One region of the Gynuella sp. genome, then DNA from elsewhere that is predicted to be linked to it. Evidence: riboswitches for the same ligand, from Rfam matches in the RefSeq annotation. Region 1 holds a riboswitch; the other holds the start of a gene.
What was found. A riboswitch is a leader RNA that binds a small molecule or an ion and turns the genes downstream of it on or off. The one in region 1 is predicted to bind thiamine pyrophosphate.

Region 1 (7,502 bases):
AGATGACCATGTTGATACCCAGCATCGTCCATATTCCTTTTTCAACAGCGGAATCGATCTTGCCCAGAGAATAAGACATTCGAATGGCACCAAGCAGTGTTTTCTCCGGTACATTATGACAACTCAGGCAATTGGTGCCGTTGTGATTTTGCGAGGCAAAAAAAGGCTGTACGATGGTGAGTATCCGTTCGCCATCTATTTTTTCCAGTACCACTGAACGCTCGCCATTGAGTCCTTTACGATCAAGCTCATCAACTGGCTTTTCGGAATCAAAACCAGGTCCGAACAGATTCGTGACCGCTTCTCCACGCAGCACCCGGGTTTCTTTTACTTCATCTTGCGACATTATTTTTTGTCGTAATGTTTCCCGCATAGCCATGCTGCCACTGAACATCATGGCATTCAGGCTATCCATGTAGGCATTGATCAGGGCGGTGGTGTTGTCAGTAGAGTTTACGACAGCTTCCTGTTTTTGCTGATTAGCAGAATAAGCACTGACCAGGCCCATAGTAACCAGAAAAATGACAGCCAACGGTATTAAAATCTTTGCCTGTACTGATACGTATTTATTCACCCGGTAACCTTATTTTCACTGTATTAAAATCGTTTGTTCGTATGACCTAAGCATAGAATATTTTTGTTGATATTGCGTAGCTATTAATAGGCGATAACGATATTTTTAAAAGCTCAGAACTCTGTTTTTCTGGCTTTGATCGTACCAGATTATCGTGCATTGGAGGCTACTGGTATTTCTAATCCACTGCTTTTATTTTATTTATGTGCATATATAACAATTGTGATCGTGGCAATTAACATAATATTTCATAACGATATCCACGAGTGTCACTGATTTTTTCAAAACCGAGACTTTCAACAATAGGATGACTCATTTCAGAAGCATCAATTGTTAGATAGCGAACTCCCCGCTCTCTGGCTTCCCACGCTCTAGCAGCCAGTAAGTTTCGATAATGTCCTCTGCTGCGATAGCCCGGCAAAGTTGATCCTCCCCAGAGTCCGGCAAAAGGACTGTTTGGCTGATACGTAATCCATCCGGATGCAACAGTTTGACCACTATCCTGAACCAGGTACATGGAAATGGTTTCCGGGCTTTGCTCAAGGCGCTGGCACAGAGAGTTTTCAAATTCATCGAATGTCTGTGGCCATATTTGCCGTTGAACATCGATAGCTTTGCGCACACCTGATGCATCTCTGACTGGAATCAGAGTACTTGAATGACCCATTGAAACACAATCAATGTGGGTGTTCAGATCCAATACCATGAATGATTCATTGTCGTCTTCACGAAGGCCATGATGTATCAGTCGTGCTCCAATATTCGAGGGATTGTCATAACTGTAAACTTTCCATTCAAATCCTTTTCCCAGCTGCTTAAATGCGTCGATTTCATTTTCGATAATCAGGTCCAGGTGGTCCTCTGGCACATTAAACGCGCTGATAAAACTGCCTTGGGGGCTGTCGGCAATCTGTCGTATAGTATGGTCAGTGACAATACGTTGGTAACCATATTCTTCCAGTTCAGTTCGCTCATACTGATGATGCAGTTTTATGATCTCCTGCCTAGAAATCTTCATGTCCTGTTCTCCTGACAACCAATCATCATTTCTATTAACCCGGCAATCAAACAGATTATTCTGATTTCTTTGATTATCGCCCCCGGGTGCTGGCAATATTGCACGAAATACCTTAATTTTGTGGCACTTTAATTGGCTGTAACCAAAGATAATGCGTCTTTGCTAGACACTATTCACCAGATACAAATGCTTGCCGGCGTAATAGTTGGATCTAAGTGTTCTGTTCGGACTGGTCGTCGATGTCGTGACCGGATCCCGCCTGTTTATTCATAATATGCATCAGTGTTTAGTACCTCAATCCGTGCGTAAAAACAATGCGCCTTTTCGCTATGTCGCCGATATATTTCATCATGCTGATTACCCGCCGGTTATGGACATGACCCGATCGGTAAAAACTGGCCACTACGGATCATATAGCGGCCAGCAGGTATGTTACTTTAACGGATCTTAATAAAGATAAAATCCCCTGACAGAAAAAAAATAACTGACAATTGGTTCAACGTAATCGAGTTGGGTGTGAAAGATTATTGTCTGACAGTGTTAGGCAATAATGCTCAGGAACTGAGCTCCAGTATCGTTGCCTGTTCCGCGAAAATTTCACGGGTCAGTGTATCGTCATGACTGACCAGTATGACAGTTTTGTTCAGTTGCCGGACATTTTCCTTTAACCAGTATTGGATTTGTCTGCTAGTGCACTGATCCAGTGCAGAAAATGGTTCGTCCAATAACAGCAGCGGTTCCGGTCTGTATACGCTGGCCAGTAAGGCTACCCGCTGGGCCTGGCCACCCGACAGCTGTGAACTGAGCTTGTTATTCTGATCAGCCAGATCAATTTCGGCTAATCTCTGTTGAAGCTCTTTGGGGGTAAGATGAGGTAGTGCCAGTTTCAGATTTTCGGCTACGGTCAGGTGGCTGAATAAATTATTACTCTGAAACATCGATGTGACCGGACGATTTCGCGCCGGCAAATGCTCCACAGGTTGTCCATGCCAGCGAATTTGGCCCGCTCTGACAGGCACAAATCCGGCAATGGCATCCAGTAGTGTCGTTTTTCCGACCCCACTTGGGCCTCGGATAATCAGCAGGCAACCAGTTTTAACTGTAACGTCATAACTGAGCGTCAACTGATGCTCACGGACAACTTCTATGTGATCAATTTCGAGCATGACTATTTGCCATTTTCACCATGGTAACGTTCCATCAAAACAATGCTGATCGCACAGATCAACAGCAGACACATTGAGGCAAAGGCTGCATTATACATTTGATAACTGCCAGCAAACTGATAAATCAACCAGGGCAGGGTGGCAATCTCATTGTCGCCAAAAATGGAAAATACAGCGACATCCCCCAAACACAGAACCCAGGCCAGGGCAAATGTCTGTATTAGAATGGTACGCAGGTATTTCAATTCCACCCATGTTTGTTGCCAGGCAGAAGGCCGCCAGTTTTGCAATTGTCGTTGATATAACAGATCAAATGTAAACAGCGGTGACTTAAGTTGTGAGATTACGAACGGGCAGGCGATGACTGCGTTGATCCAGATGATCCAGAGTGGTTGTGACTGCTCCAGCCACCCACGGGAAATCACTACAATAAATATCCCCACGGAAATGACCATTGCTGGTAGCGGTAGTGTGTGAGTAGCAATCCACTCCATAATATGTTGACGTGCACCGTTACGCTGATTACGAAAAAATCTGACGGGTAGCAGTAATGCCCAACCGAGTGCAGTTGCCAGACTCGCGGATACCAATGCGAACAGTAGTGACCATCCAGTTGCACGGATAATTGCAGTGCTGTTCAGATTGGTCAGATCCTGTGACAGCAGACGTACTACAATGGCAATGATCGGTGCCAGTAAAAACAGCCAGAAACCCACCTGTAGAAGTGGCATCCAGATCCATTGCTGCAAGCGTTTTGGCGGTTGAACCGTTTGGCGAATACTGGGGTGATTCAGCCAGCTGATGCGACCGGATACGTTGACCAGTAGCAGCACTGAACCACTTAGAATTAATTGCAGCCAGGCCAGCAGCAAGGCCTCATTCATATTGAAGTCGTATTTCAGGGCCTGATAAATAGCGACCTCCAGAGTCGTAGCCCGTGGCCCACCACCGAGTGCGAGTACAATGGCAAAGCTGTTGAAGCACAGCATAAATATAAAACCGCCAATCAGCAGCAGTGTTGGCCGCAGTATCGGCCATTCCACCTGCCGCCAGACTTGCCACCAGGGTAGCCGGAACTGTTCTGTTAAGCGCCATGATGCTTCGGGTATTTGTTGCAGCCGCAAGTACAGCGAACGCACAGCAAAAGGCAGATTAAGATAAACATGGGCTATCAGGATGCCGCTGAGACCATACAGGTTCCAGTGGGGTAACCAGTGTTTCAGCAGTGGTGTGACGAGGCCTTTGGGACCTAACAGGATGACCAGTCCGGTGATGAGGATCAGCGTCGGCATTACAAAAGCCAGCAAGGACAGATGCAATAACCAGCGGCTACTGCCGGAAGCACGAAAATAAAACAATGCCCTGGCAATAGGGATGGCTGCCACAGTGCTGATCAGCGCACTTAAAAACGCCTGCCAGAGACTAAAGCGGGTAATGCCCAGAATATAGTCATCGGTCAGCAACGAGAGAGAGAATCCACCGGTGCGGAATAATGTCAGTCCGGAAAAAGACAGCAGTGTGGCACTGCACAGAATGCACAGTGCCAACGCTGCCGCTATTGTGCGGCTATTGAGCGCCAAGTCTTGATCCACTGTTCACGTTGTTGAGTGAATTGCGGGTAATCGATTGCGATGGCTTTGGGTTGTACCAATGTTGAGAATGCTTCGGGCAGTGACACATCATCAATAACTGGTAGCATCCAGTTGGTCACCGGAATGATTTCCTGCGCGGTTTTGGAAGTCAGAAACGTCAGAAACTGACGGGCCAGTTCTGGTTGATGGGCATACTGGCTGATGCCGGCCACCTCGATCTGGGCAATGTGGCCTTCGTTGAACTCTGCTGCCTGATAGCGGTTTTCATTTTCCGCCACCATATGATAGGCCGGTGAGGTGGTATAGCTGAGTACATAATCAGCACTGCCTTCCAGGAACATGTTGTACGCTTCGGACCAGCCTTTGGTCACTGTTACGGTATGGCTGTTCAGCTGTTCCCAAGCTTGTTCGGCGTTATCCGGATACAGGCTGTTGATCCACAGCAACAATCCCTGTCCGGGTGTGCTGGTACGCGGATCCTGATAGATCACTGTTGCTTTTGAGGCCAACAGTTCGGCCATCGACTGGGCCGGTTGTTTGATTTGATCACGGTTATAGATGAACGCAAAATAGCCATAATCAAACGGCAGGAAGTAGGTGTTCTGCCAATGCAGATCGGCTTTTAGTCCATCGCTCGGCAAAGAGTGCTGCTGGACCAGATGCTGTTCGACAGCGCTTTCCATCAACGGCGCATCAATGCCTAAAATGACATCGGCCTTGGTGTTTCGGCCTTCAATTTTCAATCGGTTCAGAATGGCTACGCCATCTTCCGCGGCCACAAATGTCAGGTCGCAGTCGCACTGTTGTTCAAAGGCTTGTTCCAGTTGTGGACCGGGACCCCATTCAGAGGTAAAGGAATCATAGGTATAAACTGTTAGGGTTTCAGACTGGACAAAACCAGCCAGCAGACTTAATGGCAGTAGCCACTTATTCATATAAGCTCCTCAATCATGAGGGCGTGGGAAATGCTGTGTTGCAGGTTGTGAGGAATGTTCTCTTTAACTGCAGAGATAGCCCATTTCCTACGCCAGTATTAACTGGATCAGGTTCTACGGGTAAACTCTCAGCCATGGAACGTCGATTTCTGTCAGTTATCATGGCACCCCGATGAGACGGGCGCTAGTGTAAAGCTTTTCAAATGGATAGCCAAATCATTGATTGTGAACCAAATCCCCACTGCCATACAGGCTGAGCTACGGCAGTGGTTGCCTGCTGTCGCGGAGTGGCGATATCTGGATGCCGGCAATACCAGCAATTATCTGTTTACCGGAGATGGTGCCGGTGATCGTTACGTCTTGCGGGTCAATGCCGGTGATGACATCAGTTTTGGGGTCGACCGGAAACAGGAAGATCAGGTCTTACAACTGATTGCCGGACAGGATTGGGCACCAGATATTATTCGCAACGACATTGATCTGGGTTTTTGCCTGATGCGTTATCACGGACTGCCCGCTGCGGATGTGTCGATAACGGCTCCGGTGGTTTTACGGGCTCTTCATGCATTGCAGCAGACGGCATCCGGTCCCTGGTTTGATTACGCTCATCTGTTTGCGGGATACCGGTATCGCTTGCAACAACTGCCTCAGGCATTATTCGAGCTTGAACAACTGCATATGCATTTACAGAGGCTGCCGGATGATCGTTGTCTGATCCATCAGGATTTGCATCCAGGAAATGTACTGGTGGCAGATGGGCGCATGGTCATCATCGACTGGGAATATTCCGGTATCGGAAATGCCTGGCTGGAACTGGCTAATGTTCAGCATCATTGGCATTTTTCTATGCCCCAGTTACAACAACTGCCGGTCTGCCGGCGGTATCCGACCGATATGGTCGATCAATATTTACAACAGGCGAAAATATGCAATCAAATGTTGGCCAGACTCTGGTACCTGGCCCGTGAATAAAAAAGTAATCGTGATTGGTGCCGGACCGGCAGGTTTGATGGCAGCAGAACAATTGGCCGGTCATGGTGTACAGGTGGACATTTATGACGCCATGCCTTCGGTGGCCCGTAAATTTTTGCGTGCCGGCATTGGTGGGCTGAATATCACCCACAGCGAGCCATTGCCACAATTCATTGCGCGCTACCAGGATTCCGATGGCAGGGTAGCGAGCTGGTTACAGAGTTTCGGGCCAGAGGAATTAAGACAGTGGTGTGCTGGTCTGGGGATCGAAACCTTTGTTGGCAGTTCTGGCCGGGTCTTCCCTGCTCAGAAGAAAGCAGCGCCGTTACTACGCCGCTGGTTATCCAGGTTACGACAGGCTGGGGTAAGGTTTCACTTGCAGCATCAGTGGCAGGGTTGGCAATCGGATGGTCAACTACGATTGTTTGACCGGCATGAGCAACAGCCGGTATTGGTATCGGCTGATGCGGTGATACTGGCCATGGGTGGCGGCAGTTGGAAAAAACTTGGATCAGATGGTCAGTGGCAGGCAGCGTTAACCGAGCGTGATGTTGTCATTGCGCCCTTACAACCCAGTAATTGCGGATTTAATCTTTCCTGGACGGATTATATACAGCAATTTGCCGGTCAGGCGTTAAAGTCAGTGGCGTTGTCAGTCGATGGCTGTCACTTTAGAAAGGGGGAGATGGTGCTGAGTCATTATGGTCTGGAAGGTTCGCTGGTTTATGCCATGTCCCGTCCGATCAGAGAATGCCTGCAGACGGGGAAGTGCCATGTGTGGGTGGATCTGCTGCCGGATCTTTCTGAAGATAAAATACGCGCCCGCCTCAGCAAGCCCAGAGGCAAAGAGTCCATGAGCAGTTATCTGCGTAAACGCCTGAATCTTTCTGGTGTCAAATATGCCCTGTTGCGGGAATGTTCCGGGCCGGATTGCGATTTGAACCGGCATGAAGACCTGATCCGTACCATCAAAACCTTGAAACTAGTCATCGATTCCCCACGCCCCATTGACGAAGCCATCAGTACCGCCGGAGGCATTCAGTTTTCAGAGTTGGATGAACAGCTCATGTTAAAAAGGCTCCCCGGCGTATTTGCTGCCGGAGAGATGCTGGATTGGGATGCCCCGACCGGCGGTTATTTGTTAACCGCCTGCTTTGCCAGCGGCTACCTGGCCGGGCAGGGCGTAAGACAGTGGCTGACATCGATTGAACGCTGATGTCAGCTCAGCCCGGTATCACCATTTGA
Region 2 (7,502 bases), on a different contig from region 1:
GGCGACGTCCTTAAGATAGATCTCGGCACCACCATCGCGGAACTCGCGGGATTTTTCCTGCATGCCCTGTTGCGCAAAATCACGGACGTCCTGGGTGATTTTCATGGAGCAGAATTTGGGGCCGCACATGGAGCAGAAGTGCGCGGTTTTGGCCGACTGCTTGGGCAGGGTTGCATCGTGATATTGTCGGGCTCTGAGCGGATCAAGTCCCAGATTGAACTGATCCTCCCAGCGAAATTCGAAGCGGGCCTTGGACAGCATGTCGTCGCGGTAGCGGGCACCCGGGTGACCCTTGGCCACATCAGCTGCATGGGCCGCAATTTTGTAGGTTATCAATCCTTCTTTGACATCGTCCCGGTCAGGTAGCCCAAGATGTTCCTTGGGGGTGACATAACACAGCATGGCACAGCCAAACCAGCCGATCATCGCCGCACCGATGCCACTGGTGAAATGATCGTAACCGGGGGCAATATCCGTGGTCAGCGGCCCCAAGGTGTAAAACGGTGCCTCATGGCAATGCTTTAGTTGCATGTCCATGTTTTCCTGAATCAGATGCATGGGTACATGACCCGGTCCTTCGATCATCACCTGTACATCATGTTGCCAGGCAATCTTGGTCAGCTCACCGAGAGTGATCAGTTCACTGAACTGAGCGTCGTCGTTGGCATCGGCAAGAGAGCCGGGACGCAAACCATCACCGAGAGAAAAGCTGACATCGTAGCGCTTCATGATCTTGCAGATATCTTCAAAGTGGGTGTACAGGAAACTCTCCTGATGGTGAGCAATACACCACTTGGCCATGATTGACCCACCGCGCGAGACGATGCCGGTGACCCGGTCCACGGTCTTGGGGATGTCGGCCAGGCGAATGCCGGCATGAATGGTGAAGTAATCAACCCCTTGTTCTGCCTGTTCGATCAGGGTGTCGCGAAACACTTCCCAATTGAGATCCTCGGCCACGCCGTTGACCTTTTCCAGTGCCTGATAGAGTGGCACCGTGCCGATAGGTACCGGAGAATTACGGATGATGTATTCGCGGGTTTCATGAATGTCCTGTCCGGTGGAAAGATCCATAACCGTATCCGCTCCCCAGTGAGTGGCCCAGACCATCTTTTCCACTTCTTCGGCAATATTCGAATTCAGTGCCGAGTTACCGATGTTGGCATTCACTTTTACCAGGAAATTCCGTCCTATAATCATCGGCTCCAGTTCCGGATGATTGATATTGGCCGGAATGATGGCGCGACCAGCGGCAATTTCTTCGCGTACGAATTCGGGGGTGATGGGTTGTAGTTGGGCGCCGAATGACTGTCCGGCCAGACGCCGCTGGCGTTCATCGGTATCAAACTCACTGCGTAACTGCTCGCGGTTCTGGTTTTCCCGTACTGCCACGTACTCCATTTCTGCAGTGATAATGCCGAGCCGGGCATAGTGCATCTGACTGACATTACGGCCTTCCCGCGCCTGTCGGATGATGCGGGAGTGACCAAAAAGTGGAAACTTTTCAGTGTCGCGGTCGCAGGCTGTTACCGTGCGAGCCTCATTGTCGCCGCGCTGATCGAGCCATTCGGTTCTCACGGGCGGTAAACCACGATGAATATCAATTGTCTGTTGCGGGTCGGTGTAAGGACCGGAGCTGTCATAGACCGTGACGGTTGATTGATCGCTCAGATCAATGGCCCGCATGGGAACTGAAATACCATGATGAAAAGGGCTGGGCACGTGGATTTTTCGGCTGCCGGGTAACGGATCGCGGCTGACGGTGGTAGGAAAACTACGGGTATCTTTGTTCATATTGCCTCCTCTGGTTTGTTAATACCTGAGGATCGGCCTATGAAAACTGAAATGATGTGCATGAGTTTCATGGACTGACTCTTCCCTACGCTGGTATTAACCGGATCAGGTTCAACGGGTCCGCTTGCGCGTCTCAGCCATGTCATGGGACAAGGCTCCCCGAGAGTTGTGGGCAAGTCTACGAGTGTGGACTTACAGAAGTCAATTACTTGGCCGATAAAACGGTAATGGGTCAACAGGAGTAGTCATCAGGATCTATACTGAAAACATTGTCAAAGACCTGAACAAAAATTAACAACCGGGTAAATACATGAGAATCACCGTTGTAAACCGAACCACAGCCGGCTTTGCCATTGTTATTGCATTGTTGTTGTTTTTGGCCTGGCAGGCACTCAATGCGTTGAGTTCGATGAACAATAATATTGATCATATTAACGACACCATCATTCCGGTGCTGGATCAGAACAAGCAACTGTCTATGGCCATGGCGGGTATGAATCGTCTTGTCTCGGAGCACTATGCTGAGTATCGGCCGGATCAGTTAAGTCAGTATGAGAACGAGTTTCAAACGCTTTATCAGGAATATCAGCAGCAGCTTACCGAGCTACGTAATTTCAGTTTGTCATCGAAGGGTTTGAACGAGGCGCTGGATGCCGTCGATGTCATCGTACAGGAGCTGGTACGGTTTGCTGAAACACAGATGCGCGATCGCCAGTCTCTGTTGCAGAGCCGGCAGACATATGCACTGGCAGCCGAAGAATACAGCAAGGTCTGGCTGAATTTTTCCATCGACATGAAAGTGGTCGACCGGGTCATCGAAGTACTGGCCCGCAAAAGCTATATGGAGCTGACTGCGGCAGAAAAAACCGTACCGGGAAATCAGAAATATATCGCCGATAAGATTAACCTGCTGCGTAATGACCTGGCCAGACTGGACCAGATCAACGATACCGCCAACATGCAGGCAATTATCGAGAGTGCCCGCTCGACGATGATGCTCATCCAGAATCGGTATCAGACTATTGAGCAGGGTTCTGCCATCATATATGAAAAATATGCGCCTTATGTTGCTATGTTGACTAAAACGGTTAACGACCCGCAGGGGTTGATGGCTCAACGGCTGGCGGTATTGCAGTTGCAACAGAGCAACATCGAAAACATGATTCAGCTGGCGCAGATTGCCAAACAGGTCGTTAATGCCAGTGCACAGGTGGATACTGTCGTAAACGCTGATCTTCAGCAAAACCGGACAGATTCGAAACAGCTTTACAGCCACTCTCAAAATGTTGTCATCATAACTGTTCTGGTGTCGGTGATATTTTCAGTGCTGCTGACCGTCTGGCTGATCAGAAAAATACGTCAGCCTATGGACAGCATTCTGGGGTTCCTGGCCCTGACCAGCCGGGGCGATCTGAGTCATCGGCTGAAACTCTCTTCACAGGATGAACTGGGTGATATTGGCCATGGCATCGATGAGCTGGTTGCCAACCTAAGCCAGCTGTTAAGGGCTCTGATTGATAAATCCAGAAATATCGGCGAGCTGGTTAAAGACAGTCTGGCTCGGGATGAGGGCCTGAAGGTGCGCCTGGATGCTCAGCACCAGAGTACTCAAAACATTGCTGCCTCCTCCCGCGAAATGGAGCAGGCAACCCAGGCGGTTTGTGAATCCTCGGGTCTGGCTCTGGCAGAAATCAAACAACTATTCAGCGAAACCGAAGACAGCATAAACAGCATTCTCAATACCAACGAACTGATCAACCGCTTTCGCGGGAATATCGGGTCGGCACAACAAATGTCGACCGGTCTTCAGGAACACTCCGGGCAAATCGAAAAAGCGGTTACCATGATTGCCAAAATTGCCGAACAGACCAACCTGCTGGCATTGAATGCCGCCATTGAGTCCGCTCGGGCCGGTGAACAGGGGCGAGGGTTTGCGGTGGTGGCCGATGAAGTGCGGGCACTGGCGATTAAAACCCAGGAATCGACGGTGGAAATTAACAACGTTGTCAGTCAGTTACAAACGTTGGCAAATCAGTTGGTTGCGCACATGGACCAGAATGTTGGACGCATTGACGAGATGGTGGAAAAAGCCAGTGCCACCGACGGCTCTCTCAAAATCATCAGTGAAAAACTGTCAGCGGTACAGGATATGGTGTTATCGATGAATCAGGCTGCCGAATCTCAGCAGCAGATCTCCACTGATGTGGCGAGTCATATCAATGATATCTTTGCGAATGCCGAAGAAGTTGCCAGTCGTGCCGGTGACAATTTTGAACATATTAAAGCGCTGGGCCGTCTGGCCGGTGAACAGGAAGAAAATACACGTTTGTTTCAGCTGGAATAAATGCTCCTGAAAATTTTCATGATTTTCGGGTTTTAGTTTTAAACGAAATACAGTTTAATTGCGTCCTTCGTTGATATCGATGCCGAATTGCGGCAGTCAGCATGCAGTATATTTTCAGTCAGATAAAAATGTGACTGAAGTCTCGGAAATTCAGCGATATCGATAGCCTGCCAGTGTGAAATGGCCCGTAGTCAGATTCACCATGCAGTTGGCCGAAGGGATACAATTATTATCAGGAGATAAAGGTGTTCGCTATTTTTCTTAGCAGCAAAATGGATCCTTTTTATCAGAACATAGGATCTTTCCCGACCGTTATTTTTACCTTTTTTCTGGGGGTGAGCCTGTGTTTCTGGCTGATTGCGGTATTGGGCCTGGTTGATCTGGATGTTGCTGATATCGATGTCGACCTTCCCGAAGGCAACGGTTCAGCAGAAGGTGCTGATGTCAATATGTCACTGGCGGGCATCTTGTCCAGATTTGGTCTTCATGGTGTTCCGCTAACCATTGTCATCTCATTGTTATCATGGTTTGGGTGGGTCATCAGTTATCTGGCTGTACATTACATTCTCAACCCTGTTGCCAGTCAGGGTTTCGTACATTACCTGCTGGGTCTGGTCATTTTCCTGGGCTCCCTTTATCTCGCCTCTATTCCCTCCGCGCTGATTATTCGTCCACTGCGCAAAATATTCAGCGACCCCTACCAGGATATGGCTAAACATCTGACCGGGCAGATTGCCGTGGTGCGGACCAGTCGTGTGGACGCGACATTCGGAGAGGCCTTTTTCAACGATGGTGGTGCCGGGTTGATCCTGAAAGTCAGGTCTATGAATGATGAGACCTTTGTCAAAGGTGATCGGGTGGTGCTATTGGAATATGTTGAAGCTCAGAATATTTTCCGGGTGATCTCGGAACATGAATTTAACGGCGTGTTGAAACAGCCAACACATCATTAATACGGTAACGTTTTCCACAAACAAGGAGTAATTCTCATGGGTTTTTTCGCCGATTTATCGGGTCTGGGCTTTGTCACGGCAGCGATAGGCATCGCCATTGTCGTTGTGTTGTGCATCGGCCTGCTGATCAAAGCCTTTTATCATAAGGTTGACCAGGGTACTGCGCTCATCATCAACGATCTCAGTTCCAAACCTAAGGTCAAGTTTACCGGTGGTCTGGTGCTACCTGTCATTCACAAAAAGGAATTGATGAAAATTTCGTTGATTACCCTGGAAGTGGATCGTCGTGGTAAGGAAGGTCTGATTTGTAAGGACAACATGCGGGCCGATATCACCGTTGCCTTTTATTTGCGCGTTAATGAAACCGCAGAAGATGTACTGCGGGTAGCCAAGACAGTCGGCGCCCAGCGTGCCTCAGACCGCGATGCCGTATACGAACTGTTTGCCGCCAAATTCTCAGAAGCTTTGAAGACTGTTGGTAAACAGATTGACTTCGTGCAGTTGTTCGAAAACCGTATTGAATTCCGTGAAAAAATCATTCAGGTCATCGGTGATGACCTCAGTGGTTATGTACTTGAAGACGTTGCCATCGATTACCTGGAACAGACCCCCAAAGGGGCGTTGGATTCAAGCAATATCCTCGACTCCGAAGGTATCAAGAAAATCACCGAACTGACCGCTGCGCAGAACATCCGCACCAACGTACTGGAGCGCGATGAAGAGCTGGCGATCAAGAAAAAGAATGTGGAAACCACTGAAGCGATGCTGGAGCTTGCACGCCAGCAGGCAGATGCCGAAGCTCGTCAGGAACGTGAAATTGCCACCATTCGTGCACGCGAGGTAGCAGAAACCAAACGGGTACAGGAAGAGGAACGAAAAAAAGCCGAATCCGCCAATATTTCTGTCGAGCAGGATCTGGCCGTACAGCGTGAAAACCAGCAACGCGAAATAGAAGTGGCCACGCAGAACCGTCTGCGGGCCATTGCCATTGAAGAGGAAAAAGTCACCCGCGCCCGTGATCTCGAAGTCGTTGCCCGTGAGCGGGAAGTGGAACTGCAGCGCATCGAAGCCGAAAAAGCGGTTGAAGTTGAGAAGAAAGAAATTGCCAATGTCATTCGCGAGCGTATCGCGGTAGACAAAACTGTGGCAGTTGAGGAAGAACGGATTAAAGAGGTTCGTGAGGTTTCCGAAGCGGATCGCCACAAACAGGTTCAGGTGCTGGCAGCAGAAGCCAAAGCCGAAGAAGAGAAAGTCAAACAGGTGAAAGCGGCGGAAGCAGACGAACAGGCTGCCAAATTCCGGGCCCAGGAAGTCACTACCATGGCTCAGGCCGAGCTGGAAAAAGCCGCCAAAGAAGCTGATGGCAAGAAGAAAATGGCCGAAGGTGTTCAGGCCGAAGAAGCTGCTCATGGTCTGGCCGAAGCCAAAGTGCGCGAAGCCAAAGCCGATGCGGCTGAAAAAGAAGGGCTTGCAGAGGCCAAAGTTGTGGCAGCCAAAGGTGAAGCCGAGGCCAGAGCGCAGCGTGAAGTGGGTCTGGTGGATGCTGAAGTTATTGCTGCCAAAGGTGATGCCAAAGCCAAGGCCGAACGTGATGCCGGTATGGCGGAAGCCGAAATTATTGCGGCCAAAGGTGATGCTGATGCCAAAGCCTGTCGCGAAGCTGGTATGGCGGAAGCCGAAATCATTGCGGCCAAGGGTGATGCAGAAGCCAGTGCTCAGCGAGGTACTGGTATGGCGGAAGCTGAAGTCATTGCTGCCAAAGGTCGCTCAGAAGCCAGTGCCCAGAAAGAAATCGGTCTGGCCGAAGCCGAAGTTATCCGTGAGAAATTCAAAGGTGAAGCCGAAGGTCTGGTTGAGAAATTCGGTGCCATGGGCAGCATGAGTGATCAGGCCCGTGAACATGAAGAATTCCGTATGTCGCTGGAAACAGCGCTGCAGGAAGCGATGGCCAGCATTGCCGCGAGCAAGGATATTGCCCGTGACAATGCCGATGTTCTGGCCAAAGCCCTTGAAAAAGCCAACATTGATATCGTCGGTGGTGAAGAACATTTCTTCGATAACTTCGCCAAATCCTTGTCTCTTGGTAAAGCCGTTGATGGACTGGCATCAAAAAGCACCGTCGTGGCCACGCTTATGGAAAAGCTGATGCAAAGCAAAGTGTTTGCTGAGAAACCTAAAGATGAGAAGTTGAACTAAAACTTTCTCTCTCAGGTTTTCACAGGAAAACCGCTTGATTGTTCCAGGTCTGTGGCTCTTTTGAGCTGTTTTTGGAGTCTTGCTCCGAATCTTTCCCCCGGGCCTGGAACTGAGGGGCCGGGCTTTTGTCCACCCTCGCAACTTTTCAGTCAAAACAAGGAATTTGGAATCACACCATGGCTCAACAACCAGAATCCGATCAGACCGAAGCCCAC

Region 2: linked by a shared signal. The riboswitch ahead of thiC (phosphomethylpyrimidine synthase ThiC) and the one ahead of thiB (thiamine ABC transporter substrate binding subunit) in region 1 are both predicted to bind thiamine pyrophosphate.

The regions. Positions count from the first base shown of each region.
Region 1 is NZ_JBNKSF010000008.1:39,292-46,793, reverse strand. Features, by position in the region: gene ACQY6I_RS03165 (methyl-accepting chemotaxis protein) at 1-574, opposite strand, end outside; gene ACQY6I_RS03160 (GNAT family N-acetyltransferase) at 810-1,592, opposite strand; gene ACQY6I_RS03155 (ATP-binding cassette domain-containing protein) at 2,147-2,758, opposite strand; gene ACQY6I_RS03150 (thiamine/thiamine pyrophosphate ABC transporter permease ThiP) at 2,761-4,338, opposite strand; gene thiB (thiamine ABC transporter substrate binding subunit) at 4,314-5,285, opposite strand; TPP riboswitch at 5,353-5,467, opposite strand; gene ACQY6I_RS03140 (phosphotransferase) at 5,511-6,257, shown strand; gene ACQY6I_RS03135 (NAD(P)/FAD-dependent oxidoreductase) at 6,250-7,473, shown strand; gene ACQY6I_RS03130 (methyl-accepting chemotaxis protein) at 7,492-7,502, opposite strand, start outside.
Region 2 is NZ_JBNKSF010000052.1:81,708-89,209, reverse strand. Features, by position in the region: gene thiC (phosphomethylpyrimidine synthase ThiC) at 1-1,794, opposite strand, end outside; TPP riboswitch at 1,860-1,966, opposite strand; gene ACQY6I_RS20355 (methyl-accepting chemotaxis protein) at 2,105-4,138, shown strand; gene ACQY6I_RS20350 (DUF1449 domain-containing protein) at 4,384-5,091, shown strand; gene ACQY6I_RS20345 (hypothetical protein) at 5,128-7,287, shown strand; gene ACQY6I_RS20340 (DNA repair ATPase) at 7,464-7,502, shown strand, end outside.